DNA from 3 places in the Sporolactobacillus pectinivorans genome. Region 3 is predicted to be linked to each of the others. Evidence: predicted binding sites of a transcription regulator. Region 3 holds the regulator's gene; each other region holds the start of a gene.
What was found. The regulator LexA, encoded in region 3, represses DNA repair genes until DNA is damaged. The targets are predictions, from matches to a motif close to CGAACATATGTTCG.
Positions count from the first base shown of each region.

Region 1 (10,508 bases), 790 kb from region 3:
TGCCGCTTTCTGTTTATTTGACAGCGGGCTGGCCGGTGGTGACACACAATGCCCTGCTGGGTTCGCTGTATGGCGGCATAGGTGTTGGGTTTGGCCTTGGCATTGTCTTCCGCGGCCGTGGTTCAACCGGAGGTACGGCACTCGCCGGGCAGGTCTTCCAGAAATTCACCGGACTCTCGCTTGGAATTTGTGTCTCCGCTATCGACGGGATGATTGTGCTGGCTTCGGCGTTCTTCCTGTCACCGGAATCTGCACTCTACGCACTGATCAGCATTTACCTGCAGGCGAAAATGATTGATGTCGTGCAGCTCGGCTTTAATACAGAAAAAATGGCACTGATCATATCAGATAAGGAGACCGTGATGCGCCAGGCTATTCTGGATGAAATCGACCGCGGTGTGACACGGATTACCAGCCAGGGCGGATACACCGGCGACAATCGCCCGATGCTGATGACCGTCGTTTCACAGAGTGAATTAACCCATCTGAAACAGCTTGTCCGCGCGATTGATCCAGATTCCTTTTTTATCATCACCAATGCGACGGAAGTATTTGGAAAAGGATTTTACACCAGAACCTGATGGTCGGTTCATCGGGTTGTAAATATATTTTAAATCTTGATTTGATCTCGAAAAAATCACTTTCTGTCGAATTTTGAAATTTAAATGTAATATTTTTCATACGGAATGGGCCGGGTGAGAATGGTATAATGAAAATTGTTTAAGTTGTTAAAAGATTGAGGAACAAATACATAGTACCGCGAATGGGCCATCGAGGTGGCATGTTTAGCAAAATTGCGTGACGAAATGACTAAGGATAATCCAGGAGAGAACGAATATCTGGCTGATTGGAACCGACTGATATTTCGTCTGCGGGCGAATGGTTTTTAAAAGTGGGTATGGCCGGATAAGTCTTCAGTGCTTGGGCCAAATCGGTGCAAAAGGAGCAGAGAAAAGTAAATTATGGATGACATGATTGTGATGCAGAATGTCTGGAAAGCTTATCCCAACGGTGTGATGGCACTGAACGGCATCGATCTGTCGGTAAAAGAGGGCGAATTCATCTATGTTGTCGGGCCGAGTGGTGCCGGAAAATCGACATTTATCAAGATGATTTTCAGAGAACTGAAACCAACTAGAGGAAAAATCCTGGTTAATCATAAAAATATTGCGAATCTGAGAGAACGTCAGGTGCCCTATTTCCGGCGTAAAATTGGGGTGGTCTTTCAGGATTTCCGTCTTCTGCCAAAATTAACAGTTTACGAGAATGTGGCGTTTGCCCTCGAAGTGATTGAAGAATCTCCGCGGGTGATTAAGCGCCGCGTCATGGAAGTACTGGATCTTGTCGGACTAAAACATAAAATACGTTCTTTTCCCGATCAGCTGTCAGGCGGCGAGCAGCAGCGCGTCTCAATCGCGAGGTCAATCTGCAACAAGCCCCCGGTTCTAATCGCTGATGAACCGACAGGAAACCTTGATCCGGAGACATCTTGGCAGATAATGGACGTGTTCAAACGAATTAATGAGCAGGGCACGACGATCGTCATGGCAACGCATAATCGGGATATTGTCAACACGGTGAAACACAGAGTGATTGCCCTCGAAGGCGGCATGATCGTGCGCGACGAAGAAGAGGGGGCATATGGTTATGAGGCTTAGGACTCTGGGCAGGCATGTCAATGAAAGTTTCAAAAGTCTGGGGCGCAACGGCTGGATGACTTTTGCATCGGTCAGTGCGGTGACTGTATCGCTCATTCTTGTTGGACTTTTCATGATGGTGCTGTTTAACTTGAATAAAATAGCCGGAGACATTGAAAATGATGTTGAGGTTCGTGTCTATGTCGACCAGTCGGCGACAAAGGCTGATCAGGACCAGCTGGCAAACAGCCTGAGGCAGGTGAAGAACGTTCAATCTGTCCAGTATGAGTCGAAAACTCAGGGGCTGAACGACTTAATGAAAAGCCTTGGAAGCGATAAGAGCACGTTTGAAGATCTTAAAAATCAAAATCCGCTCCCGAATGCTTTTATTTTGAAAACGAAGCAGCCGCAACAGACTGTCAGCGTCGCTGCCCAGGTTAAAAGTCTGCCGCATGTATCAGATGTGCGGTACGGAAAAGGCACCGTTGAAAAAATGTTCCGGATCGTTAATATAGCGAGAAATGTCGGTATTGTTTTGATTTTGGGGTTGCTGTTCACCTCGATTTTCCTGATTGCCAATACAATCAAGCTGACTATCGTAGCGCGCCGCCGTGAAATTGAAATCATGAAGCTGGTTGGGGCGACCAACGCTTTTGTCCGCTGGCCTTATTTTATCGAAGGTTTGATTATGGGCGTGCTTGGCTCGGTTATTCCGGTTTTTCTGGTTGTTATCGTTTATCACTTTGCCTATTACAATCTTGGAGGAAACTTATCCCAGATGTTCATCCGGCTGATTCCATATCAGACGATGACGACAAATCTCAGCCTGCTCCTTGTTGGCATTGGAGCGGTGATCGGTGTCTGGGGCAGCTTGAGTTCCGTCCGTAAATTCCTGAAAGTCTGAGGTTCTCCGGAAGCGGGGAACCTTGATTTTTCTTCTGTTGTTTGGGAACGCTAGAAGCAGGCAATTACAAAGAGAAAATGCAGCACTGCCTTTTTCAAAGACATAATGGACCTGCAGTCGCTCTGAGGAGACAAACTGTCTAAAGTACGGTATTATAGTCACTAAGTTTTGTTTAATGATGCCACTGGTGTCCTGGACGATTGGTGACACTAATGGAGGAGGCAATTTTTATGAAAAAGTTCAGCGTCAAAGTAGTCGTGCTGCTCATGGCGCTTTCCCTGATTGTTGGAGCAGCCGGTTCGTTTGCAGTGTTCAGCTTTGCTCAGGGCCGTCCGGAACCCCGGACGGCGGCTGTTGCAACAAGTTCGGCAGCGTCCGGGGACACCGCTAAAATAAAAGCCATCCATGATCTGATTGAGAAAGATTACTTTCAGAAAGTCAGCAGCAGCAAGCTTTATGACGGCGCCGTACAGGGCATGATCGATGCACTTGGCGATCCTTTTTCCAGCTATATGAATGCCCAGACAGCCTCGGATTTTACACAATCGCTGTCATCTTCATTCCAGGGAATCGGCGCCGAGGTGCAAATGGTTGGCAATCAGCTCACCATCTTCTCATCGATTAAGGGTTCTCCGGCTGAAAAAGCGGGACTCAAGCCTAATGATCAGATTGTTGCGATCAATGGCAAGACGACGGCAGGCCTTGATATTAATACGGCGGTCAACAGGATTCGCGGTAAAATAGGGACGACGGTCCAGATCAAGATTAAGCGCCCGGGTGTCAGCAATGAACTGACCTTCTCAATCAAGCGTGATAATATACCGATTCAGACGGTTAACAGCCGGATGATTCATCAGAATGGCCAACCGATTGGTTATATTGCGATTACCCAGTTCAATGAAAATACGGATCAGGAATTTTTTAAAGCACTGACTTCACTGCAGAATCAAAAGATGAAGGGCCTGATCATCGATGTTCGGGGCAATCCCGGTGGCTATTTGCAGGCCGTGGAAAAAATGGCCAATCTGCTGGTTCCGGATCAAAAACCGATTGTCCAAATTGAGGATCGGGCCGGGCAGAAACAGCCGTTTTATTCGACACTTAAGCAGAAGAAAAGTTATCCGATCGTTGGTCTGATTGACGGAGGGAGCGCGTCGGCATCGGAAATTCTTGCAGGAGCGCTGAATCAGGCCGGAGGCTATCCGTTAGTCGGTGTCAAGTCATTCGGCAAGGGGACAGTTCAACAGGGTATTGAACTGTCTGACAAAAGTGAGCTGAAACTGACCACTGACAAATGGCTGACACCAGACGGCGACTGGATTCATAAAAAGGGTATTCAGCCAACGTACAAAGTAAATCAGCCGGCATATTTCTATGCGACGCCACTTAATTTGAACAAGGGTCAGACATTGAAATTTGATCAGACCGGTCCAAATGTCGCGGATGCACAGAAAATGCTGGTTGCCGCCGGCTTTAATCCGCAGCGTTCGGATGGCTATTTCAGCAAAGCAACGCAGCAGGCTGTTTCAGCTTTCCAAAGTTCTGACAAACTGAAACCAACCGGAATAATTGATCAGAAAACGGCGGAAGCACTGCAGGTTGCTACCTTGAATGCTATTGCTAATCCAAAGAACGACAGCCAGCTGAATATGGCGATCAAAGTCATTGAAAAAGCGATTAAATAAATATAGAAAGCAAAAAGCCGGAGTAGGTGCTCCGGCTTTTTCCATGTTTATTTTTCATAAAAATCAAAGTTACGAAAAACGTTCATACAGCTCGAATAACGTCCATTGTTTGGCTGGGCAAAAAATTCGGATTGGAGACGGATTTTGTAATTATGCGGTTCACAGATAAGGTGCACTTGCTGTATTCTTAAGATATTGGAATATTTATCAGCTCATCGAATTTGGGGGAACAGCATATGGCGGACATCTTTCATTCAATTCTGCTCGGTATCGCATTTTTTTTCTGTAATCCGGTATTATACCTTCTGCTGATCGGTCTGTTTCTGTTCAGTGCGCAGCGTGTGAGGCGTGAGCGGCGTTCGTTCCGCGTCAAGGATTACGGGATGTTCAATATTATCTTTGCCAGCATTGTACCGGGCCTGCTTGCTGGCGTGGCTGGATCCGCTGTACTGCTACTTACTGGCGTGGCGTTGCCTTTTGGAGTGATCGTGCTGTTTTCCTGTGCCTATCTGGTCGTTATGCTGACAGCGCGGCTCCGCTTCCTTTCACCGGCCGTTGCCGGAGGTCTGGTGCTGGCTGTGACATATTTTATGCCGGATGTACGTACTCCCTACGCCATTGTTAATAAGTGGCTGGCCGATATCCACCATGTTAACTTTTTTTCGCTAGGTATTTTCATTGCCGTTGGAATGCTGGCAGAATGCCTTCTCGTATATATATGGGGAGCTAAGCAGCCGTCTCCCCGTTTGATTAACAGCCGGAGAGGCGGCATGGTCGGTGCTCAGGAGGCAAGCGCGCTGTGGATTGTTCCGCTGTTTTTCCTTGTCCCTTCTGCCGGTCCGATCGGCCATATCGGAATCTGGCCGGTCATTCAGGGTGCAGGAAACTCGTTCGGTTTTGCTTTGTTCCCGCTTGGTGTGGGCATTGCACAGCTAGTTACGCATTCGCTTCCTAAACCGGCTATTCGGGTCACCGGGCACTGGCTGCTGATGACCTCGGGTGTATTTCTTGTTTTTTCCGGTCTGGGCGGCTGGCTTCACCTGCCTATTTTAATAGTAGCCGGCGGTGTATTCGCTCTGGTCAGCCGGATCGTACTGCTATGGTATCATCACGAACTGCGCGAAAAACGTCCGTTTTATTTTATCAGGCCAAATAAAGGCATTCGTGTTGTCGGAGTGATTCCACACTCTCTCGGTGATAGAATGGGAATCTTGCCAGGTGAGGAAATCTTGCGCGTCAACGATATTGATGTTAGCAGTACCTACGATTTTTATCAGGCACTGCAAAAACATGTGGCTTATTGCAAGTTGGAAGTAACCGACCGGTTTGGCGAGCCAAGGTTTGCAAAGGGCCCGGTTCACGAAGATGATGGGCATAAGCTTGGTTTGCTGCTTCTGGAATCAGATCATTGGACTGGAAAACTAAAGACAAAACCATGATTTTTATGTCGAATAATATTTGTGGAACGTGATCCGGCATAAAGAGACTGCCCGGCGCTTTTTCCAGCTTATGAAAAGTATGGAATTCAGCTTTGAGGAGTGCGCTGCCCGCAGGTTCTGAAAGCGAGAGCCGGGGGGGCTTAATTTCCCGGATGTTCCATTAAATTTACTGGTTGCATATTTAAGTATGTAAAAAAAGAGTTATTTATTATTGATTTTTGTTAATTGTGTTATGCTTACTTTAAGAATTGAGACATATTAGGAAAGGAGCAAAAAATTAGGATATGAAATCAACAGGCATTGTACGCAAAGTCGATGAATTGGGCCGAGTCGTTATTCCGATTGAACTGAGAAGGACCATGAATATCAAAGAAGGCGATCCGCTGGAAATTTTTACAGAAGATGACCGCATTATCTTTAAAAAATATATTCCGAGTATGGCCTGCCAGATTACTAATGAAGTCTCACCGGACAATCTAGTTCTGGCGAATGGCAAGTTGATTCTCAGCCGGAAAGCAGCTAAATCTGTTGTTGAAGAAATTGAGAAATATATGGGTGAAGATGCACATTTGTAATTTAAAAAAGCTTCCGTGTCGTTTCGGCATGGAAGCTTTTTTTTATGTAAAGAAATATAATAGTGAAAACTTCAACTCAGTTCAGGGGACTCCGGCTAAAAGAAACTTTGGTTAAGAACGTCCTGTGCACAATGCCGAAGTTGTCACACCCTGCGGAAGAACGTCTTTTGGCCTGGCTGGTACCGGGTTGTACATGGTCGTCATGACTAAGGGCTATCCTGCAGCTTGGCCTTTAACAGGTTTTCTTTACAGGAATACGCCCCGTGTGCTTACGCCAGATTTCATGTCCAGTGGGAGCTGAGAATATCTGTTCGCTTTTTCTGCCTTTTTAGGGGGAACATGTGTTATAATTATACTTAACGATTCTTGTGATTTGGAGGGCGAATGAATGGACTTTCAGCTTGTTTCCAATTATCAACCGCAGGGGGACCAGCCTGAGGCGATCCGAGCGCTGGTGAACGGAATTGAAAGCGGCAAAAAACACCAGACATTGCTCGGTGCAACCGGGACAGGCAAGACATTTACGATGTCCAACGTTATTAAGGAGGTCCAGAAGCCGACGCTGGTCATTGCGCATAATAAAACGCTGGCCGGCCAGCTCTACAGCGAATTTAAGGATTTTTTTCCGAATAACGCGGTCGAATACTTTGTCAGTTACTACGACTATTATCAGCCGGAAGCGTACATTCCGCAGACGGACACCTATATTGAAAAAGATTCAAGTATTAACGACGAAATCGATAAGTTGAGGCATTCGGCAACCAGCTCGCTGTTCGAACGGCGCGACGTAATTATTGTAGCCAGTGTTTCCTGCATTTACGGTTTAGGCTCTCCGGAAGAATATAAGTCGCTCGTTGTTTCGCTGAGGCCGGGAATGGAAAAAGACAGGGATGCAATGCTACGGCAGCTGGTTGATATTCAATATACGCGCAACGATATCAATTTCACACGAGGCACTTTCCGCGTACACGGGGACGTGGTCGAGATTTTTCCGGCATCGCGCGATGATCATTGCATTCGCGTTGAATTTTTTGGTGATGAAATCGAGCGGTTGACCGAGATGGATCCGATGACCGGAGAAATTGTCGGTGAACGTGACCATGTTGCAATCTATCCGGCTTCCCACTTTGTCACGGGTCAGGAAAAGATGAAGAAGGCGATCAAGAACATTCAGGCTGAACTTGAAGAGCGGCTGAAAGTGCTGCATGATAGTGGCAAGCTGCTGGAAGCCCAGAGACTGGAACAGCGCACGCGTTACGATTTGGAAATGATGGAAGAGGTCGGTTTCTGCTCGGGTATTGAAAACTATTCCCGCCATCTGACATTCAGGAAGGCAGGTGAGGCGCCGTATACGCTGATGGATTATTTCCCGGATGATTTTCTGATCATGGTGGATGAATCCCATGCTACGCTGCCCCAGGTCCGGGCGATGTACAATGGCGACCAGGCACGGAAAAATGTGCTGGTGGACAATGGCTTTCGTCTCCCTTCAGCAAAGGACAACCGACCGCTGAAGTTCGAGGAATTTGAAGAAAAGGTCAATCAGGTCGTCTTTGTATCGGCAACGCCGGGCGATTATGAACTGGAACATTCCGACAAACCGGTGGAACAGATCATCCGACCGACCGGGCTGCTCGATCCGCTGATTGAAATTCGGCCGATCAAGGGGCAGATAGACGATCTTTTTGATGAAATCAACCTCAGAGTCAAACGGCATGAACGGGTGCTCGTCACGACACTGACAAAGAAAATGGCGGAAAATCTGACGGATTATCTGAAAGGAATGGGCGTTAAAGTACGCTACCTTCATTCAGAGGTCAAAACACTGGACCGGATCGAAATTATCCGCAATTTGCGCCGCGGTGAATTCGATGTGCTGGTCGGAATCAACCTGCTGCGCGAGGGCCTTGATATTCCGGAAGTCTCACTCGTTGCGATTCTTGACGCCGACAAGGAAGGCTTCCTTCGCTCAGAACGCTCACTGATTCAGACGATGGGACGCGCGGCGCGCAATGAAAACGGCAAGGTGATCATGTATGCCGACCGTGTGACGGATTCGATGCGAGTGGCCATGGATGAAACTTCACGGCGGCGAAAAATTCAGAACATGTTTAATGAAGAGCACCATATCACGCCGAAAACAATTAAAAAGTCGATACCGGATTTGATCAAAGCGACCTATGATGTGGAAGATGAAGAAAAAGCCGGCAAGAAAAAGAAACGCAAACTGACAAAGACGGAACGAAAAAAAACAATTCTAAACATGGAAAGCGAAATGAAGAAGGCGGCCAAGTCGCTTGACTTTGAACGGGCAGCCGAGCTCAGAGACATAATCTACGAACTGAAGGCGGAGGGGTAAAAGATTTATGGTATTGGAAAACATTGTCGTCAAAGGTGCTCGCGAACATAATCTGAAAAATGTCAATGTAACGATTCCGCGTGACAAAATGGTTGTTGTTACCGGACTCTCCGGTTCCGGAAAATCATCACTGGCTTTTGACACCATCTATGCCGAGGGGCAGCGCCGCTATGTTGAATCATTGTCGGCCTATGCCCGCCAGTTCCTCGGCCAGACGAATAAACCGGATGTCGATGCCATTGAAGGGCTGTCTCCGGCGATTTCAATCGATCAGAAAACAACGAGCCACAATCCGCGTTCGACGGTCGGAACGGTTACGGAGATCTATGATTATCTTCGCCTGCTGTTCGCTCGCGTCGGTCATCCTTTCTGCCCAACACACGGAATCGAGATCACTTCCCAGACGGTGGAGCAGATGGTAGACCGCGTGCTTGCTTATCCGGAGCGGACGAAACTGCAGATTCTTGCACCGCTTGTTTCCGGAAGAAAAGGAACTCAGGCGAAAGTTCTTGAAGAGATCAAGAAAAAGGGCTATGTCCGGGTTCGCGTTGACGGTGAGCTGCATGAAGTAAGTGAAGAAATTAAACTTGAAAAGAACAAGAAACATGATATAGATGTCGTTATTGACCGGATTATTATCAAATCCGGAATCGAAGGGCGGCTGGCAGATTCTCTCGAAGCTGCCTGTAAGCTGACTGAGGGCCGCGCCGTTGTCGATGTGATCGGGGGGGAGGAGCTGCTTTTTTCCGAGCAGCATTCCTGCCCGTATTGCGGTTTTTCAATCGGTGAGCTTGAACCGCGTCTTTTTTCATTCAACAGTCCGTTTGGCGCCTGCCCGGATTGTGATGGATTGGGGTCGCGGATGGAAGTGGATCCCGATCTTGTCATTCCGGACTGGACGAAGACGCTGGCCGGGGGTGCGATCGCGGCCTGGGAACCAACCAGTTCGCAGTATTACCCGCAGCTGCTGAAAGCTGCTTGTGCGCATTTTGGCATCGATATGAATGTGCCGGTGGAGAAGCTGCCTAAGGATCAGATACAGATTATTCTTCACGGAGCGGGAACGGAGAGAATCCATTTTCATTATGAGAATGAATTTGGCGATGTCCGCGACAAGGAAATGTACTACGAAGGCGTTCTACCGAATATCGGGAGGCGCTACAAGGAGACGACTTCTGATTTTATCCGCGAACAGATGTCGGAATACATGATGCAGAAACCCTGCCCGACTTGCCATGGTTACCGGCTCCGCCCTGAAGCGCTTGCTGTCAAAATCGGCGGGAAACATATCAGTGAAGTGACAGAGATGCCTATCCGGATGACGCTGCAATTTTTCACCCAGCTGGAACTAACGCCTAAAGAACAGATCATTGCCCGCCTGATTTTGCGCGAGATCAAACAAAGAACTGAATTTTTGATTGACGTCGGTCTGGATTATCTGACACTGAGCCGGGCGGCAGGAACGCTTTCCGGCGGTGAGGCGCAGCGAATAAGGCTGGCGACGCAGATCGGATCACAGCTGATGGGTGTGCTTTATATTCTGGACGAGCCATCCATCGGGCTTCATCAGCGTGACAATGACCGATTGATCCATACATTGCTTAATATGCGTGATCTTGGCAACACACTGATCATTGTCGAGCATGATGAGGACACGATGCTCGCCTCGGATTACATCATCGATGTCGGCCCGGGCGCCGGCGAGCACGGTGGCCAGATTACCGCTCAAGGCACGCCTCAGGAGATCATGAAGAATGAACATTCACTTACCGGCCAGTATTTGTCCGGAAGGAAGTTCATACCGATTCCATTAAAACGCCGGAAGGCCACGAAACGGGCGATTAAGATAGTCGGTGCAAAGGCGAATAACCTTAAAAATGTCAATGTCAGTTTCCCGCTCGGCATCATG
Region 1 covers NZ_NXGA01000001.1:1,306,409-1,316,916, forward strand. The annotation lists gene COP04_RS06235 (YitT family protein) at 1-581, shown strand, start outside; gene ftsE (cell division ATP-binding protein FtsE) at 972-1,658, shown strand; gene ftsX (permease-like cell division protein FtsX) at 1,648-2,541, shown strand; gene COP04_RS06250 (S41 family peptidase) at 2,772-4,226, shown strand; gene COP04_RS06255 (PDZ domain-containing protein) at 4,463-5,665, shown strand; gene COP04_RS06260 (AbrB/MazE/SpoVT family DNA-binding domain-containing protein) at 5,950-6,240, shown strand; gene uvrB (excinuclease ABC subunit UvrB) at 6,629-8,599, shown strand; gene uvrA (excinuclease ABC subunit UvrA) at 8,607-10,508, shown strand, end outside.
Region 1: a site for LexA is predicted at 6,541-6,554, ahead of uvrB (excinuclease ABC subunit UvrB). Genes of this name have one in related genera too.

Region 2 (10,508 bases), 1.8 Mb from region 3:
ACCAGGCTCAGAAGGCTGCCGAACAGGCGATGGCTTCGGGTGTCCGCGGATTTCTGAACTTTTCACCGGTAAGGCTTTCCCTGCCGCCGGAAGTGTATGTCCGCCATGTAGATATGACGATTGAACTTCAGGCATTGATCTATTTCTTGAATCATGCGATGGAAGAGAACCGTGCGGAATGATTCAGGGATCAATAAAGTGGTAAAATACAAATGTCACAATTTTATTGTCGGCGGGTGAGGAGAAACGATTTATTTCTTTTCAAAGAGGAAAGGACACAGAGGTGGAAAGAATAAATGATACAGTTAAAATCTACAAATGAAATTGCAGAAATGAAGAAGTCAGGTCAGCTGCTTGCACAGACACATGAGAAAATTAAATCGATGATCAAGCCGGGAGTCACAACCTGGGAAATTGAGGAATTTGTCAATGAGTTTCTGGCGAAGCACGGTGCGACTCCGGAAGAAAAAGGTTTTGAGGGTTACCAGTTTGCAACCTGCGCGTCTGTCAACGATGAAATCTGCCATGGCTTTCCAAACAAAAAACCCCTCCGCAATGGGGACATTGTCACAATTGATATGGTTGTCAATCTGAACGGAGCTCTGTCTGATTCCGCATGGAGCTATGCGGTCGGGACGATTTCGGATGAAGCGCAGCATTTGCTTAAGACAACAGAAGAAGCACTGTACGAGGGGATCAAACAATCAGTGATTGGCAACCGTCTCGGCGATATTGGCTATGCGATTCAGGAATATGCTGAAGCCAGGGGCTTGAGTGTCGTGCGTGACTTTGTCGGCCACGGCATCGGACCAACCATGCATGAGGATCCGGCAGTGGCTCATTATGGGAGGCCGGGACGCGGACTGCGTCTCCGGGAAGGCATGACGATTACAATTGAGCCGATGCTGAACACGGGCGACTGGCGCGCCAAGGTCGATGGCAACGGCTGGACAGCGCGGACAGTCGATGGTTCGCTTTCCGCACAGTATGAGCACACATTAGCAATTACCAAGAATGGCCCGGAAATTCTGACGGCTCTGAATGACAGCGATTCTGAATGATCCGTTTAAAAATAATGGTTGTATAAATGTACAAGAAAAAGGGCCAGGGGATGAACTCCCCCGGCCCTTTATGTCAAGGTTGCATGTTTGATTATTCAGCGACTAAGCAGATAAATTAATCCTGTAGCGGAACCATAATAACTGAACAGGACAACAACGGCATTCATCGTTGCGTGCATGAACATATTGACGGCGATTCTCCGCGTCATCTGATAAGTGAAACAGAGAAATACACCGATCATGAAATAGACGAGTAAATGCTGGATGTCCTGATGCATGAGCGCGAAGACCAACGAACTGATAATAGCTGCAAGCCAGAAACCGATTTTTTTTCTCAGGCTTCCGAAGAAAATTTTCCGGAAAACAATTTCCTCAAGTATCGGTCCGATAATACTGACCGTTAAAATGAAAAAGGGGGAATACTTAGTCAGCGTTTCTATCTGCTTGGTATGTGTGGACGCGGATACTTGGCCGAAAATTGAGAACTCAATCAGCGTTGCGAGAATTTGCAGGATAAACAGAGCAAACACGCCGCCAACAGCCCAAAGGACGGACATGCCCAGAGGGGCTTTCTTCTCTTCGATCCGCAGATTTCGCTCTGGAATAAGCAGGAGTGAAACGAAGAGCAGGGTCACAAAAAAAACAGCTGTGTAAATATCGCCGTAACCCTGGCTTTGATTCGGAAACAAATCGGCCAGGGACATGAAACCCGGTATTTTCGGAGAGAGATAGCACAGCAAATAAATAACGACGATTGCAGTATATCTTTTAACCAAAAAGAACACCTCATATTCAAATGGAATAGGCAGCCATTGATAAATGCGCTAAGAAAGGGCCTGAAGGGTCACTACTATTTTATCATAACCGGCTTAAGAGCAAAGAAATGCTGCCTGTTTTCCATATTTGTAAAACAGTAATGATATTTCGTAAATATTTCGGGAAAAACTTGCAAATCCAAAGGGAATTGATTATCATATTAAATGGATTAGCACTCAGGCGAAGTGAGTGCTAACAAAGTACTTAACTTAACGTTTTTAAGGAGGGTATTTTTAATGTTAAAGCCATTGGGTGATCGGATCGTTATCGAACCACAGGAAAAAGAAGAAAAAACAGCAAGTGGTATCGTGCTGCCTGACTCGGCCAAGGAAAAGCCGCAGGAAGGACGTATCGTCGCAGTCGGTGCCGGCAAGGTTTCCGATAAGGGCGAGCGTATTGCTCTTGATGTAAAAGAAGGAGAAAAAGTCATTTATTCAAAATACGCAGGCACAGAAGTCAAGTATGACGGCAAGACTTTCCTTGTTGTTCGTCAGGACGATATTCTGGCTGTTATTGACTGACTTAAACTTAGACCGGGCAAAAAAATTTAGGAGGGACTTTCCAAGATGGCAAAAGATATTAAGTTTGGCGAAGAAGCACGCCGCTCCATGTTGCGCGGTGTTGATATTCTGGCAGATGCAGTGAAGGTAACACTCGGACCAAAAGGCCGCAACGTGGTACTGGATAAAAAATACGGATCACCGCTGATTACAAATGACGGTGTTACTATCGCTAAAGAGATTGAACTTGAAGATAAATTTGAAAACATGGGTGCTCGTCTTGTTTCCGAAGTTGCCAGCAAGACAAACGATGTTGCCGGTGATGGAACGACAACTGCAACCGTGCTTGCTCAGGCTATGATTCGTGAGGGACTGAAGAATGTCGCTTCCGGGGCTAACCCGATGGGCATTCGCCGCGGCATTGAAAAAGCAACACAGGCGGCAGTTGACGGTCTGAAGAAAATCTCCAAACCAATCGAAGGCAAAGCATCCATTGCACAGGTTGCATCGATTTCTTCCGCTGATGAAAAAGTTGGCGGACTGATTGCTGAAGCGATGGAAAAGGTCGGCAACGACGGTGTTGTAACGATTGAAGAATCCAAGGGTTTTGCAACCGAACTGGATGTCGTTGAAGGTATGCAGTTTGACCGCGGCTATGCTTCAGCTTACATGGTTACGGATCAGGATAAGATGGAAGCCGTACTGGAAAATCCATACATCCTGATTACTGACAAGAAGATTTCCAATATCCAGGAAATCCTGCCTGTACTTGAAAAAGTTGTTCAGCAAGGCAAACCGATGCTGATTATCGCTGAAGATGTTGAAGGCGAAGCACTGGCTACTCTCGTTCTTAATAAACTGCGCGGTACATTCAATGTCGTCGCAGTCAAGGCACCTGGTTTCGGCGATCGTAGGAAAGCAATGCTGGAAGACATCGCTGTTCTGACCGGCGGACAGGTCATCACGAGCGATCTTGGCCTTGAACTGAAAGAAACGACCGTTGATCAGCTGGGAACTGCCGGCAAAGTCATCGTGACGAAAGACAATACAACGGTTGTCGAAGGCGCTGGTGAATCCGACAAGATCGCCGGACGTGTCAACCAGATCAAAGCTCAGCTTGAGGAAACCACATCTGATTTTGACAAGGAAAAACTTCAGGAACGCCTGGCAAAACTGTCCGGCGGTGTAGCCGTTATCAAGGTCGGCGCAGCTACCGAAACGGAACTGAAGGAACGCAAGCTTCGTATCGAAGACGCCCTGAACTCAACCCGCGCGGCTGTTCAGGAAGGCATTGTTGCCGGCGGCGGCACCGCATTGGCCAACGTCATCAAGGATGTTGCTGCTGTTGAAGCTGAAGGTGATGAAAAGACCGGCGTAAACATTGTTATCCGCGCACTGGAAGAACCAGTTCGCCAGATCGGCGAGAACGCAGGACTCGAGGGTTCCGTCATCGTTGAAAAACTGAAAGGCCAGAAAGCCGGCATTGGCTATGACGCAGCCAAGGACGAATGGGTAGATATGATTGCAGCAGGTATTGTTGACCCTACAAAAGTAACACGTTCCGCTCTGCAGAATGCCGCATCTGTTTCGGCTATGCTGCTGACAACAGAAGCTGTTGTCGCTGACAAGCCTGAAGAACATCCGGAACCTGCAATGCCTGCAGGCGCACCCGGAATGGGCGGCATGATGTAAAAAGTCCTGGACCTCTTGTGTAGCAAGGGATTCAGAACACATTTGAAGAATTATGTGTTGAATATGTGCCATAATTTAAGAATTGAGGTTTCTCGTGAGGTTCTAAACTTCTGAGAAGCCTCTTTTTTGTGCTTTTGCCGCATTGAGATAAAACCTTTTTGTGGTTGCATCATGTCCGAGCCGTTCCATAATCCGGATCAGGTTGTCATTCGCCGCGACAAGAGAGTTATGCGTATGCTTCAGAAAGTGAAAAACCGGACTTTTCCTGACTAATGTGCGGGACAAAAGACTTTTCATCCGTGATTTAACGCAACGTATAGATAATGATGCAAAATAAAAACTCTTGGTAGGACAACAGAGTAGGAAACGTCTAGATCCAAACAAATCGTTCTTTTCCGATTTGCAAAATTTCTTCTATGTCGGATATTTGAAAGATCAGCCTTTCAATCTTTTCTGGTTCAATAAACTGGCTGATGCGGCATTTGACTGCTTTCAGATTGATGCCTATTTGTTCCGGCATTTCTTTATTGATCATCATCTCCCCGGCGTGTACAGAGCACCCGATGCGTCCATCGTCAAAATCAATGCTGCCGATTCGCTCAAATGGTGCGCCGACAAAAAAGAAAAGTTTGCTGTCATTCCAATCAATTGTGCCTTCTATCGCATACCAAAGCGGAAACAGATGGCCTTCATGATCAGTATCATAATAAATTCTTGATCTCAAATTTTTCGCCCTTCTCTGTCAGTTGTGTTTTTAATTGCTTCATGATGCGCTGTGTTTCAGGCGATTGTTCCGAAAGGTTGTATCTGGGGGGCGCCGGTTCACAGATGATGGCCTCATATTCATCCGCCTGATTTTGCAGAATCCGATGCCGATATTGTTCCAGTCGCTGATCAACAAAAGCCGGGTTGACATGGAACTTTCCGGCCACAAAAGGAGAGGCATCGCTTTCCGGCCAGTGCAGTTGATCCAGCATGAAGGTTGGGATGCAGAAATGCAGGGCAAAATTTCTGGCTTTATTCTCGCGCAACTCTCGGAGAGGTACCGGAAAGTAGATCTGGTTGCCGGCATCTTTCAAGGCGTGGAACAACTCATGCCCGAACGTTTCCCATTGGTCTTCAGGGCTGATCAGTTTTGTATTCAGATTGATGACCACCCGGCCGTTTGAACGAACGGACTTATTGCAGAAACTGGAGTGCAGGACTTCAATATGCAGTTTCTGAGCAATTTCGTCCATAGCCAGCTCATCCGGATTTGATATATTTATCGAATCGTAAAGATATTTGATATAGTCTTCTAATTTTGTTTGGTGCAAGTACAATAGGATCACCTCTATACAGGAATATATGTTCGATTATAAAACCAAAAGAAAAGCCCGTAAAGGGGGCTTGTCTATTTATCCGACATGCAAGTAAAGATAGTCAGTTTGGCCGCCCAGGTTCACATATACCTTCCATGTGCCCGGAGTGGTACGAGTCCCAACCTTCCAACGCCAAGTTGCATAGCCTTTACTATTTGACTTTTTATAGCCCAATGTTTGTGATCTGCTCTTACCGGACTTTATAGTAAACGGTCGCGTAGCCTTCTGAACTTCTTTTCCCTTCTACTGTGAAATAAGCATACTGACCGCGCCGTACAGTTAGATGTGTACTTGTCACTCTAAGCGGAGTTATCTTAGCATAAGCTGTGTTCTGAGTTTGGGCGATTCCATGAGGTGTGAATGAAATGCCTGACAGGATACTTAATGACAGAACAACAGCTGTAATGACCTTTAGAAACTTTTTCATAATGGTTTCCCCCATAAATTATTTTCGCCCTTTCCGGCAAAATACTAAATTAATAGGGGAGAGGAGATATATGCATTTAAAGTAGTGGAATTCCGTCTTCTCTCCGATAGTGAAAAAAGATTAGTTAACATGTACTTGTTAAGTTGATTGAGAAATCACCATTAGGTCCTTAAACATCATTAAGTTATTATATCACTGGGAATGATGCTAAAAGTATACAGCTGAAAGTAAAAAAATCATTTTTTGTTTTTTCTTTCGTCCTGCTCTTTCCAAAACTTCATAAAACCAATCAAGTCTTTTTTTGCTTCCTCAGGATTACCCGGCATGTCCTTAAACGCTGCAGTGAAGTCTGGATCTTCCATTAACTTTTGAATTTCTTCATCAACGCTTTCATTGGAGTTTGGAATGTCGGTATCTCCTAACAGATAAGCCCTGGTCACGCCAAACACATCGGCTAATTTTTGCAATGTATCATAATCAGGGTTTCTATTACCCTGTTCATACATTGCATAAGTGGTTCTGGCAATTCCAATCTTGTTTGCTAGATCTTCCTGTGTCATTTTTTTCTGGGTTCGTAAAAGGCTGAGTCTATCTTTTAATAGCATCATATCAGTCCTCTAATTTATTAATATAATTATAGCTCCACAATATGTGACATATTATTATTTACACGAAAAGAGTAATCATTGCAAGTTTATACTTGACTAGACACATAACGTGACATATAATCTTAAACATAAATCGGTTACACAATACGCGTCATCAAAAGGGGATGATATAAACGAGGGATTGGTTAATTGCTGTCAGGAAACGACGAAACATGACACAGGCTAATGTTGCTGAGAAAGCTAATATAGCAAGAACAACATATGCCATGATCGAAACCGGTGAAAGAAACACATCTGTTGATATTGCGAAAAAAATTGCTCAAGTTCTGAACTTTGATTGGACAATTTTTTTTGAACAGTAATGTCACAAACTGTGTACAAAAAGATGAGAGGTATCATAAGCAGCCAAAAACAGACTAAGAAAAAATCGAAACAAGTATCAGGTAAGAGCGATTCAGATCTGTATGATTTTACAATGAAATGCCCGGATTTTGGAAGGCACCATTCGGAGGAATGGAGACTAGAACAGTGGGAGCAAATTGATGTGGATCTATTTCTTTTGGTTCCGACTTCTCGGCCAGGGGAGGAATACCAATCCAACATAAGGGAGTGAGAAGGAAAATGGAGCAACTGCAGCATTTCGATTTTAAAGGTTTAGCAGTTTCAGTCATCGACAAGGCCGGTGAAATTTGGTTCAAAGCTCAGAATGTTTGCGACGCACTTAAAATACAGAATACGTCGGACGCTATGAAAGGGTTAGATAAATATGAAATGACTGGATTCAATCTAGTCAGCCAGTCAGGCGAAACCAACTTCATCAGTGAGCCGGGGCTTTATCATCTCCTTAATGATTTCCGAAAACCGGAGACAAAACCTTTTCAGTACTGGGTCAATCACGAAGTGCTGCCGATTTTAAAAAAAACGGCCATGAAAACGATGGACGAAAGACAATCGTTGATCGCTTGTATGAGTCTGATGGCAGTGGCGGCTGAGAATACGGAGAAATTGAAGAGAGTCACTCAGCAGCAGGCACAAAAAATCATAGAACTGGATGAAAAAGTGGAATCCCAGATCACCCTTGATCATGGTGAACAGCGCCGGTTGCAGAAGGCTGTGGCCCACCGTGTCTATGCGCTCGAAGTTGATAAGGGCGAGCAGCGCAAGCTGTTTCAGGAAATTTACCGGGAACTGAAGAAAAGGTTCGCCGTCGCCAGCTACAAAGACATCTTGCGCCGGGAACTCCAGGATGCTATCCGATGTGTTGAAGCATATAAGCCAAAACGATTTGCTTAAAAAATGTTGAAAGAAGGTAATCACATGACCCGGGTTCAGAGCAGATGTCCCAGAGATGGCTTTATTGAATTTGTAACGTGCAATAAAGAATGCATTGGTGAAGTATTCAGAAGAGCTTAAATCTGCTCATTCACGTTTCTGTAATCTGCCAATAATTTTAACTGTGGAGAGAAACAGGACGTGAACCACAACTTGGCACGCAATTAATTTACAGGCTGTCGGCTTTGGTGTCAGGTAATGTTCTGCCCATGAGAATGAAGATCAGTTTATCGAGGGGGCTTGAAATGACAAAAGCCCGATTAACAGGAGTTGATGATGGAACAAGCCCGGCCGGCTTGGATGATGCACTGGCATGGAGTAATGCTTGTAATGATCAGCTAGCATGGGCAGGCCGTGTTTCATATTTTCGGCTGCGGCAGGACTCTGACAGTCCCGCAGCTTGTGAGGTGATGATTTGTGAACTATATCACTCAGATTAACGCATTTTATGATCGGCTCGAGACGAATTCACTGAGCACATCGGCAATTACTTTATGGCATGCCCTGATGCATATAAACAATAAAGCTGCATGGCGGAGAGAATTTCCGGTAGCTGTATCGGTGTTATGTGTTAAGACGGGTCTTGCGGAACGTACCATCTTCAAAGCAAGAAATGAATTAAAGCAGAACGGATTTATTGAGTTTCGGTCACGGCGGGGGAATCAAGCCGCAGTTTATAAATTGGCAGATTTGTCTGCACCTGATGCATACAATCGTGCGGGTAAATGGGTAAAAAACACTTTGTTTGCACCTGATGGTGGCAATCGCGCCGACAACTGTGCAGACAGTCATGCCGGCAACCCGGCCACATTAGTTAGCAGTGGACGAAACAAAACAGGCAATAATACTGCTGCTTCCAAGTCAAACTTTTTTGATTCTTACATGATCTGCTTCGGACGCCAGCCAACGCCGCTTTTGTTGGACGAAATCACAGATTACATCGATAACGATGGACTATCTGAAAGTCTTGTCTGTCTGGCATTTGAGAAGGCGTCTCAAAATGGCAAACAGTATCCCTATGCCCGGTCCATTTTGAATAGCTGGATCAAAAAAGGTATTAAAAACGTTGCCCAGGCAAATGCGGAACAGAAAAAGTTCATGGATTCAAAGAAGCGGCAAAGCGATCAGAGTGGTTCTGCCCATGTTCATCATGAGCCGGAACCCGCATGGATGAAAAACAAACAGCAGGGAGAAAAAAGCGAGCATGAGGATGATTCAGCCTTTCCGGAGGGAATGACGACTGAAGAGAGAGCGCAATGGCTGGAAGCTTATATGGGCAATATCTAGGAGGAAAGCTAAGCGGCTGGAAGAAATTTGATTGAATGCCAAAAGGGCACCCGGGTGCAGGTGCTCTTGGCTGGCAATGTCCTTTTGTTAGTTTTGACGGATCTGGTTGTCTACCATCTTACAAAGGAAACGCCAACGATAATCAAAAGAATAAACAGAACGACAATCAGCGCAAATCCGCTGCCGCTGCCATACCCGCCGCTGTATCCACCATCAGAACACATCATCGAACACCTCCTCATCATGTGTTAATACATTTTATGAGTGGAAGATGTGTATGAAAGGGACAGATCAATGAGTCAAAAAGCCTGTTTAACGTGGGCATGGCAAAGCAAAAGAAATCGGAATATTGAAATACGCGTTTCAATTGATGGGTGTGTTTAACCAAGCGCTAGTGTCTGTATGATTTATTTATTTGTTTGTTGGAAGGAGTGTGGGCGTGGTGAAGACTAAGGATCCGGAATATGGATGCAAAGGTTGCATCTGGTTGGATAAAGAAGGACTCTGCCCGTTCCAGAGATGCGTGAAGAAGAATGGATGGCTTACAGATAGATGGAGGCGAAACGAATGCCAGTAAGTGAGAAATTAAGATCGGCAACGTTTAAACATATAGAAGCGGAACTGTATGCCTTTAATGATACCAAGAAAGAGATTCGGAAGTTGCGCGAAGAGGTTATATTTGGAGTAAACAACGATGATGAAAATGTGGGTGGCGGGCGAAGTAACTATCCTGGACGACCAACAGAACTGATTGCGACAAGACTGGCAACAAACAGAAAGTTGAGAAATCTTGAAGAAATAGTTCAGGCGATCGAGACTGCATACAGCCAGGTAACGGAAGATCATCGGAAAATCATTAAGCTGCGTTATTGGAGCAATTTAAATCTAACTTGGGACAGTATAGCTGACAGATGTAATATGCACCGGAATACGGCTACTAAATACCGGAAAGATTTCGTGCTTATAGTTGCTGATAAAATTGGCTGGCTATGAATCGTGTGCAAAGCTTGTGCATTTGACCCGCAATTTTATTGTATTATAGTATCATGAAAAGAGGGCGGGGAGTTGAGAAGGTCCCTTGGCAAAGATCAGGATACGGGACACTTTTATAAAAGTGTCCCGTAGTGGATGATACCCTTTATTTAATTTTCTCCAGATGACGTTTAGAAACAGGTTAAAAAACTTGAGCTTAATAAGAATCTGTGAGTCTTTATATTTTGCCCTCAGCATGGCGTTAAAAGGCTTATTTTTTATGACTAAAAAAGGAGGATTCACATGGACAATTTTTCCAAACCAGTTGGGCCTGTAATTCTTTTTTGAAGACCCAGAACCATTAGATTCCATGTCATAAACGAAGGGAAGTAATCTAACGCTATTTAATTTCATCAGCAGGAGATAATTGCGGCACCCGCTGATAATATCCC
Region 2 covers NZ_NXGA01000001.1:3,862,264-3,872,771, reverse strand. The annotation lists gene COP04_RS18950 (redox-sensing transcriptional repressor Rex) at 1-182, shown strand, start outside; gene map (type I methionyl aminopeptidase) at 297-1,061, shown strand; gene COP04_RS18940 (CPBP family intramembrane glutamic endopeptidase) at 1,157-1,837, opposite strand; gene groES (co-chaperone GroES) at 2,114-2,398, shown strand; gene groL (chaperonin GroEL) at 2,444-4,069, shown strand; gene COP04_RS18925 (hypothetical protein) at 4,172-4,354, opposite strand; gene COP04_RS18920 (hypothetical protein) at 4,440-4,793, opposite strand; gene COP04_RS18915 (ImmA/IrrE family metallo-endopeptidase) at 4,771-5,391, opposite strand; gene COP04_RS18910 (hypothetical protein) at 5,621-5,857, opposite strand; gene COP04_RS18905 (helix-turn-helix domain-containing protein) at 6,094-6,462, opposite strand; gene COP04_RS18900 (helix-turn-helix transcriptional regulator) at 6,654-6,827, shown strand; gene COP04_RS18895 (BRO family protein) at 7,087-7,758, shown strand; gene COP04_RS18885 (DnaD domain protein) at 8,215-9,084, shown strand; gene COP04_RS18880 (YjcZ family sporulation protein) at 9,195-9,308, opposite strand; gene COP04_RS18875 (transcriptional regulator) at 9,652-10,077, shown strand.
Region 2: a site for LexA is predicted at 5,410-5,423, ahead of COP04_RS18915 (ImmA/IrrE family metallo-endopeptidase). Genes of this name have one in related genera too.

Region 3 (10,508 bases):
CGGCTCACTTTTGTGCGCTTTTACAGCATCAAGAAAAGCCGTAATAATCTGCACAAAACCTCTCTTATATAGAGTCGCGGTCCAGTCGCTAAATTGTTTCCGAAACCTGCCCGTGCCATTTATTTGTTCAAGTTCAGTCAGATTATGCACGATATATTCACCGGCCGGCGACATAATCTGAAGCCGTTCCTGATTAGCCCCGCTCATCCTGCTCATCACTGTAACGACCATCCGGTTGCCTGCATGCAAATTGACGCTGAGATTTGTGTAAAGATTAGCTTCGTTTTTCTTTGCAGCCACGTCAATCCTATCGACAGGCTGATTAAGCAAATAACGGACTGTATCCACAACATGGATAAAATCATCATATACAAAGGTTCGAATGTTCTTGGGATCATTGACACGATTTTTCTGGTAAACAATCATCGATTTGCCAGGAACTGCAAAAGCTTCGTTGTTAAGTGGTGCGAAACGCCGATTGAATCCGGTCATCAACAATACCTTTTGTTTTTCAGCAAGTTCTGTAAGTTCCCTCGCCGTTTCATAATGGTCAGCAATCGGTTTGTCTACATAGACAGAAATTCCTTCGTTTAATAGTTTAGAAATGATTGCCGGATGGGCTGAAGTTGCAGCATGAACGAAAGCGGCTTCGATACCGCTTTCAATTAGTTGATCGATAGATTGATAAAGATATTTCCATCGGTACATCGCACTGATTTTTTCAAGCGTCTGCGCATTGCGCGTACAAAAATGAAATTCAACATCTTTCAAACCAGCATAAACTGGCAAATAGGCTTTCTCTGCAATTGAACCAATGCCAACGACCCCGATTTTCATACTCATCATCCCTGCCTCATTGAAATGTACGACCATTGCTTTCTATTTTATCATGATTTTCATCTGCGGAAGCGCCCCACGCAAGTCATTTTAAATCGAACTAAATTCTTTCTGAAGAACGACTAGCCATTTAAGCTAAAAACATGCCCAAGTATAACAAAGGCCCAGTCGGATTACTGTATCCGGTTGGGCCAATGGGTCAATCCTTCGTCTGATTATTGATCGCTTTCATCATTTGATTGAGCTTTTTTTGTGACGGGTGCTGGCCCATTTGAGTCATCATCACACGGAGCATCTGTTCATTAATCGGCGGATTCTTCTTCAGATAGTTCATCATATATCTACGGGCAATCAGGAAGCCAAGGATTAATCCAACAGCCAGACTGACAATGCCCACTAATATGTATAGCCACAGCATGTGCCTGTTCCTCCTTGTGTCAATTTTCCATTTCTCAGTTTACACTATCCCATGAAATCAGGTCAACCATACTTTGATTGGAAATCCTGATTATTGTTTGTCAGAAAATCGAAAACATTAAGGATCCACAAAAAAAGGAAGAACGCTATACATATAAAAGATGTAAGGCGTTCATCTGAAGGAGGATGAAAAATAACCTGTCGGTGAAAGGCAAGGTCAGATCACCGAGAGGAATTTAACATATTTTAATCGGTATTTCACAAAATGAAATACACGCGATTAAACAATTAAAATTTGCTGTTTCATTACAAACATATTAATTAACCTTTTGTTATATAACAGTATACCATAAAAAAGTTGCCTTGCAAATGAAAAGGCAGCCATGTCTCATTTAATAATTTCCTAGATTTTTCTTGTGCCAGTAAGTAAGATAAGCCGATTGAATTTATTCATTTATAGGAATGATTAATTTTTGGCCAAGTTCAATATGATTGCGAACAAGCCCGTTTTCGTTTTCGACCAGCTCAATAAATGATTCCTTCGAAAGTCGCGGATTCTGATGCTGATATTCCTGCGCAATGGACCACAGTGAGTCCCCCTTTTCAACAGTAATCGTTCTGAAGCCGTTGCTGTCGGCAGTCACATGGCTTGTCAGTGTCAAAAAAAGAACAACAGTCATGAACAAAAGTATTGCAACATATGAAATTCCCTTTAATTGATGACGTTGAAAAAATGCATTCATCAGTATCCCTCCGATAATTCATTATTAAAGAATATATGTTCTTGAGAATGTTTGTTCGATAATCATATTATATGAAGAACATTAGTTCGCGTCAATAGTTCGAACGAATGTTTGCATCGAAAGATAGCAAATGATATAATAAGCAAAAGAATATGAAAAGGAGCAGGGCAATGAGAATCTCTAATCGCCAGCAATCGATACTGGATTTTATCAAACATGAAGTTGCAACCAAAGGTTACCCTCCTTCGGTGCGTGAAATATGCAATGCCGTTGGCCTCGCTTCAAGCTCCACAGTGCATGGCCATCTTGAAAGGCTGGAAAAAAAAGGCTTGATCCGGCGTGATCCGACCAAGCCGCGTGCGATTGAAGTGCTGGATCACGATAGTAATGTTTTTAGTGAAAAATCAGTTCCTGTTCCGGTCATTGGCAAAGTAACCGCGGGAATGCCCATCAGCGCCGTGGAAAACATTGAAGAGTATTTCCCCGTTCCGCTTTCAATGGTTGAAGAAGACGAAGCCTTCATTCTCAATGTCTCAGGAGAAAGCATGATTAATGCCGGAATACTTGATGGCGACAAAGTTATCGTCCGTCAGCAGAACACTGCTGAAAATGGGGAAATTGTCGTCGCAATGACTGAGGAGGATGAAGCAACAGTCAAACGCTTTTTCAAGGAAGAGGACCATTTCCGGCTGCAGCCGGAGAATCCGTCCATGGATCCGATTCTTTTGGATAATTGCACGATTCTTGGAAAGGTTATCGGGGTTTTCAGAACCATAAGCTAATCAGCGGTTTTGATCACCGTTACAGTATAAGGTCGGGAAGGAATGGGTAAAACTTCTTCCCGGCTTTTTTGTTTTTCAGTAATAACACGTTTTTCTGTATTCGCATTCATATACTTTGGCTGTAAAGTTGGTTAAAATATAGAAAAGATGACTGGAGTGAGATCTATGAATGATCAGTTGAAAAGATTTTTTCTCATCGGTCTTGGTTTAACCGTGATCAGCAAGGACAAGGCGGAAAAATTCATCCATGAGTTAACAACTGAAGGAAATACCGCCGCAAACGAAGCAAAATCCTATTTGTCAAAATTAAATGATAAAGGAAAATTAAAAAAAAACGAATGGAAGAACGATTTCAGGGAAGAGACAAAAGGAGCGATCGCAGATTTGGGATTTGTTACTATAGAGGAATATAACAAATTGAAAGAAAGATTGGAGAATCTTGAGAAACAAGGCTCAAAAGATTGCTCCATCCATCCTTCGGAGAGTAATGGTCTAGAAAATGATACTACAGACAGGTGAGTCCAATGATTGGTAAGCACATTCGGCATATTCAGCGCTATCGTGAAATTCTTACCGTGCTCGTCAAATATGGATTTGGTTACATCGTCAAAGATGTCGGACTGTCCCACCTGCTTTCGTTCCCTAAACAGCTTGCTTCTGATTTTTCGGGCAAGAACAGTGATGCAAAACCTCTTGGCAGAAGAATCAGGCTTATGTGTGAAGAACTCGGTCCTACCTTTATTAAACTCGGCCAGCTGCTCAGTCTCAGGACCGACCTCATACCGGAACAGATCGCTGCAGAATTGAGAAAACTGCAGGATCATGTCACTCCTCTCGACCCCAAAATCATTAAAGCCGTCGTTGGCGAGGAACTCGGCGCCTCGACAGAAAATGCCTTTTCCAAATTTGAGGAAGACTGTCTCGCAGCCGCTTCAATCGCGCAAGTTCACCGGGCAGAATTAGTCACCGGAGAAAGTGTAGTTGTCAAAGTCAGAAGACCGGACATCGAGACCGTGATCAGCAATGACATTGAAATTCTCAGGGAATTAGCGACATTGATAGAAAAACGCTATGCCTGGGCAAAAAGCTTTCAGATCTGCGATTTGGTCGAAGAATTTTCCCAGGCAATCCGGCTTGAACTGGACTACTTCAGGGAAGGCAGAAATACTGAAAAAATCTGCCACTACTTTGCTGATGATGAAGAAATCATTATTCCAAAAGTATATTGGCGATATTCCACTCAACAGGTTCTGACACTGGAATACATTCATGGTTCCAAATATAGCGATGTGGTCAATGATTCATCGCAAAGATTCAATCATAGGATCATCGCTGAACGCCTGGTCCGTTCTTTTCTTGATCAGGCATTAATCGCTGGTATTTTTCATGGCGATCCTCATCCAGGTAACTTATTTTTCTTTCCGGGAAATAAAGTCGCCTACATCGACTTTGGTCAGGTCGGCACTTTAAATGAAGAAATGAAGCACAACTTTGCAAACCTGATTATCGGCCTGATGAAAGGAGATATTGATCTTCTTTTCCGAACTATTTTTCTCATGGCATCGATGCCTGATGGTATGGATGAAAGATTGTTCAGAACCGATCTTGAACTATTGCGTGACAAATATTATGACCTCCCCTTTAAGAATATTCACATTGGTCTGGTTGTCCGGGATATATTTGAAATAACTAAAAAGTACCGCATTTCCATTCCGAAAGATTACACGCTTCTTGGAAAGGCCCTGATCACGCTCGAAGGACTGATCACTGCGCTTGACGATCAAATCAGCATTCTGGAAATTGCTGAACCTTACGGCAGAAAATTGATGTTGCACCGTCTGAATCCTGAACACCTTTCAAAAAAATTTTATAATAGTTTATTCGATGCTGCAGAAAACAGCATCAAAATTCCTTCACTATTACGGAAAACGCTGATGCATCTTTATAAGGGAAAAACGCATGTCGAAATGGAACTTCCTCAGCTGGAAATGCTGCTCACCAAGCTTGATCGGGCCGCCAACAGGATATCGTTCAGCATCATTCTGCTAGCTTTCAGTATTATTCTGGCCGGAATAATACTGGGTGAAACTTTCGGAAGCCACCCTGTTTTCAACGGGATTCCGATCCTCGATATTGCAGTAACCATCGTTCTGTTCATGTTTTTGCTGGTGATGCTCGCTATCTTCCGGTCCGGGCGGTTCTAACACTTTTCGGTTGCTTTCTACGCTTCAGAACCAGGCCGCACAGTTGGGACAGCGGCGATTCGGTCTAAGCTCTCCCGCACGAAAAAGGTATAATAAATAGCTGAAAGGAAAGTCAGGCTGCCCACAATAAGGAAAATTGACTCTATAGAAATCCAGGCCGGAAAGGCAGCCATAATCAAACCAAGCGTCAATGACTGAAAAAGCATCATAATCGGCGTACTCCAGCTCTCCACCCTCCCCATCATTTTCGGATCAACAACACAGGGCATCCATCCGCCTATCGCAACATTTACAAATGGAATAAACAATGTGGAGAAAAACATCAGCACCAAGAAAACCACTACATTCGGTGCATAACCCGCTGCAATAATGAATGAGCCGCTGGCAGTCAAACCAGAAACAATCATTGTTTTATAGGACCACTTTCCTGAAAATAGCGAGGCCAGCAGACTTCCGGCTAATATACCAATGCCGGAGACCACCCCTCCCCAGACGGAAATATACTGATAAGCATCCGGCGCCAGCTTATATTTTAAAATAAAAATCAGCATGACACTGCAACCGCCGTTGATAATACCGAAAATGGCAAAGCTGGCGATCAGTGAAATCAACAACCGGCTATGGGCAATATAATGAAATCCCTGGCTGAAATCATTTTTTATCATTTCCAGATTAATTGAACGCCAAATATGACTACCATTAGGAAGCCGTACTTCGCTGCTAATTTTCAGCGAACGAATCAGTATTGCTGAGACGATAAACGAAAGGGTGTCAATCAAAATGGCTCCCGGTGCGCCGGCCCGCCAATACACAACTGCTCCAAGTCCATTGCCGAAAATCATGAACAGACTGCTGATCATCTGATTTAATCCCGCAGCGACGGGATAATCTTCTTTTTTTAAAACGCCCTGTATGATGGCCTGTTCTGCTGGCGCAAAGAATTTGGACACTGCAGCCCTGAGAAATATCATGGCAAAAATGAGCCAAAGCAGATGAGTAAGCAGTGAAACAAGCAAACCTAATGACAATCCTGCGCTGATCAGGTCGCAATTAGCCGCAATTTTCTGGCGGTCCATACGATCGGCTGCCACACCCACCAGCCAGAAAATAAGCAGTGAAGGCAGTGTAGACATCAGTTCGTTAAATGTGGCGAGATAGGGTTGATTGCTGAAACGATCCAAAAGATAAAAAACCAGCGCCGTCATCCCGATCACACTGCCGAGCTGAGAGGTGACTGATGCTGAAAACAACAGCGTGTAATGCTTATTTTTAAAAATGCTAAATGTCCTGGCCATACCATTTCACGTCCCGTTTCTTCATAGTTTTCAACCTTACAGATCCATCTTAAACAGATGCGTCGATTGAAAAAACAACCTTCTGATCGGTTTAATCTCCGACCCGGGACTGATTTTATATGGTCTTCATTTTTCAAGCAAAAGGTGATAGATGCGCTGACTTACTGTATGATCCAGTCCCGCAACGTACTGGTTGAGCTTTTTCTGTGCTTCAAAGATCTGATTAGTTCTTTCTTTTCCGGTACTCTGAACGAGCCGATTAAATTCATCCGATATCCTTTTAGCATTCTCTTCACTAATTTCCCGACCGGCAAGGAATAAGACGGCAAGTCTGCGATGGTCAGGAACCAGCGTCTGCCGTCTATCACCAGGTTTATTTGAAACAATCATGCAAGAGACCGGTCCCGAACAATCGACCAGAGCAAACAGGACATCCTGTTTTTCAAAAGGCACATGCCGTATCGTCTCCTCTATTGCCTCAAGCGCAGTTTCATTAAAAACATGATTTTCCTTTTGAAAAGGATACATTTTCTTAATTTTTTTGAGTGCCGATGCGCTTCCCGTGCAAACCACTAATTGATTTTCCGATACTTTTACCATACTCGGTTTTGTTCCGGGTAACACAATCCGATCCCCGTTTTTATCCAAATCAGTCAGATGACAATCACTGACGACTGAGACTCTTTCAGGTGACGCGATAATTGAGACGAAACTCATGCTGTCAACTCCTCCTTCATACTTTTTTATTCTAAATAAAGATTTAACAGATCTCCGAGAAAAAATCTAGTTAACAACAAGATTTAAGAAAATTAAGGCATCGAAGAACAACAAATCATGAAATCATGGTTTTTTATAACTTTGAAAGCATAAGCATTTGCATTTTTTTAAAAAAGTCATAAAATAGACTCATAAGGTTCACAAATTTGTCAAATAAAAAGATAAAAGCTTGAGGCACAGATCCTGTCATGTTTCAAGCAAGCTATTAAACTTGAAGGAGGACTTTCTCTATGGGAAAGATCAAGGCAAGTGAAGCAGTAATCAAGTTGTTTGAAAACTGGGGTATCGATCATATTTACGGCATCCCGGGCGATTCCATCGATACAATGGTTGAAGCACTGAGAAAAAAAGAAAGTAAAATTAAGTTCTATCAGGTCCGTCATGAAGAAGTTGCGTCGCTGGCAGCTGCAGCCTACGCCAAATTAACCGGCAAGATCGGTGTTTGTCTCGCTATTGGCGGTCCGGGCGCCATCCACTTGTTAAATGGCATGTATGACGCAAAAATGGATCATGTTCCAATGCTCGTGCTTGTCGGTCATATTCCTTCCAGATTGACCGGAACGGATTACTTTCAGGAAGTTAATACTGTGGATCTGTTCAAAGATGTGGCCGTATATAATAAGGAGCTTACCAGTGCGGAGAGTTTCCCGACCGTTGTCAATCAGGCCATCCGTACAGCCTATCAGGAACGCGGTGTTGCCGTCCTCTCGATACCCGATGATATCCCTGTCGGAGAAATTTCGGATCATGCGGCTCAGCTTTCCACTGTATTTGAGAAAAAAGTACCTGGCCTGGTTGAAAACGATCTCAGTGATGCAGTTGCATTGATTAATGCGGCAAAAAATCCGGTTATCCTTGCGGGTGTCGGCTCAAAAGGCGCAAAAAAAGAATTGATGGCATTTTCCGAACGCATTTCTGCACCCGTCGCTGTTACGCTGCCGGGAAAGGGCGCGCTGCCTGATGAACATCCTAATTTTCTGGGAAACATTGGAAAAATAGGCACTAAACCTGCTTACGAAGCCATGAAAAGTGCTGATTTGCTGATCATGGTTGGCACGGACTATCCGTATGCCGCCTATCTGCCAGAAGGAGCAAAATGTGTCCAGATTGATATCGATCCGGTTCGCATTGGCAAAAGATATTCTGTAACAGTTGGTATTGTCGGCGACGCAGCTGATGCTCTTGCTTACCTGACAGACCATATCACCCCTGTCACCGACCGGCCATTTCTGAAAATCTGTCAGGACAGAATGGCTAAATGGCAGAGCTGGATGGATGAGGACAAAGATAACAAGAAAACGCCGATTGCTCCCCAGGCAGTTATGTCGGCGATTCAGTCCATTGCGGAAGATAACGCGATTTTCTCGGTGGACGTCGGCACGGCAACCGTATGGTCTACTCGTTACCTCCATGTAACCAATCAGGACTTTCTCGTTTCGGCATGGCTCGGGACAATGGGTTGCGGCCTTCCGGGAGCACTTGCTGCCAAACAGGCATTTCCTGATCGCCAGGCGATCGCAATTTGCGGCGATGGCGCATTCTCGATGGTCATGCAGGATTTCGTAACCGCAGTTAAGTACAATTGGCCGATCATCGTTGTTGTATTGAACAACAAACAGCTATCATTTATAAAATATGAACAGCAGTCTGCAGGCCAACTCAATTATGGCATTGATTTGCAGGATATTGATTATGCAAAGTTTGCTGAAGCCTGCGGAGGCAAAGGTTTTCACGTCGAGAAACATGAAGAACTGCAAGGCGCATTTGAAGCAGCGAAAGCATCGGATGTTCCAGTTATCCTCGACATTGCAGTAGACAAAGATGCCGCCCCGCTTCCAGGAAAAATTGTAATGGATGAAGCCAAAGGTTATACTAAATTTGCAACAAAATCAGTTGTTGAAAATCATAAACTGGAAAAAATGCCGCCGATGAAAGACATCATGCGCCATTTTATCTGATTCATATTCAAAACCTGCATGAGCATTCAGCTACGCTTTGTTTAGCTGAATGCTTTTTTTATTTTCCTGATCTTTCATCTGCTTCTCATATTATTTCAGTTCGGCGGCATAATATACAGGAAATTGGGATGTAACACAATATAGATGCTGAGCTGCACCTACGAAGGGAGACTTAATATGGGAAAAATAAAAGCAGGCGATGCAGTTGTACAGCTGTTAGAAAACTGGGGTATTGACCATATTTACGGAGTGCCCGGAGGCTCGATTGACAGAATGGTCGAGGCAATCCGAAAACAAGAAGACAAAATCAAGTTTTATTTAGTCCGTCATGAAGAAGTTGCCGCACTCGCCGCATCTTCATATGCAAAGTTGACCGGAAAAATAGGGGTTTGTCTGGCTGTCAACGGTCCCGGAGCAATTCACTTATTAAGCGGCCTCTATGATGCCAAAATGGATCACGTTCCGATGCTTGTCCTCGTCGGCCATACACCAACAACACTGACGGGTACCGACTTTTTTCAGGAAATAAACATGCCGGAACTGTTTAGGGACGTGGCAGTCTATCAGCAAGTCGTTGCCAGCGCCGAAACCTTCCCGGCGGTTGTGAATCAGGCCATTCGCACTGCCTATCAGGAAAATGGTGTTTCCGTCCTCATGATTCCGGACGATTTGACATTGGGCGAAATTCCGGATGATGACTTGCAATTAAACACATTGTTTGAAAAGAAAATACCGGGACTGGATATCGACGATTTAAGCGACGCTGTAGCCTTGATCAATTCAGCGAAAAATCCGGTAATTCTGGCAGGGGCGGGTTCGCGAAAAGCCAAAAAAGAATTGAAGTGCTTCATAGAACGCATTGCCGCACCTGTCGTTATTACGTTACGCGGAAAAGGTGTGATACCTGACAGCCATTCGAATTTTTTGGGAAATATCGGCCACCTCGGCACACGTCCTGCATACGACGCAATGAAAGCCTGTGATTTGCTGATTATGGTCGGAACGAATTATCCGTATACAGAATATCTTCCTGATCATGCCAAATGCATTCAGATTGAAATTGATCCTGTACGGATCGGTAAAAGATATGCAGTGACTGTGGGCATTCTTGGAGACTCGGCAGAGGCACTTGCCTATCTGAACGAGCATACGACGCCGGTCTCTCAGCGACCTTTTCTCGAGTATTGCAGGGAAAGCATGTCTCAATGGGAACATTGGCTCTCTGAGGATATGCGCAAGACACAGACTCCTCTTGCTCCGGAAGCAATAATGTCAGCGGTTCAATCCATTGCGGATGACAATGCTATTTTTTCAATTGATGTTGGCAACGCCACGATATGGTCAACACGGTACTTGAAGCTCACTCAGCAGGATTTTATCATTTCCGCCTGGCTGGGTACGATGGGTTGCGGACTTCCCGGAGCGATGGCGGCAAAGCAGGCATTTCCCGACCGCCAGGCGATCGCCATATGCGGTGATGGAGGTTTTTCAATGG
Region 3 covers NZ_NXGA01000001.1:2,094,997-2,105,504, reverse strand. The annotation lists gene COP04_RS10110 (Gfo/Idh/MocA family protein) at 1-843, opposite strand, end outside; gene COP04_RS10105 (YneF family protein) at 1,037-1,255, opposite strand; gene yneA (cell division suppressor protein YneA) at 1,701-1,997, opposite strand; gene lexA (transcriptional repressor LexA) at 2,168-2,779, shown strand; gene COP04_RS10090 (phasin family protein) at 2,945-3,298, shown strand; gene COP04_RS10085 (ABC1 kinase family protein) at 3,304-4,983, shown strand; gene COP04_RS10080 (MFS transporter) at 5,001-6,278, opposite strand; gene COP04_RS10075 (hypothetical protein) at 6,405-6,995, opposite strand; gene COP04_RS10070 (pyruvate oxidase) at 7,286-9,013, shown strand; gene COP04_RS10065 (pyruvate oxidase) at 9,191-10,508, shown strand, end outside.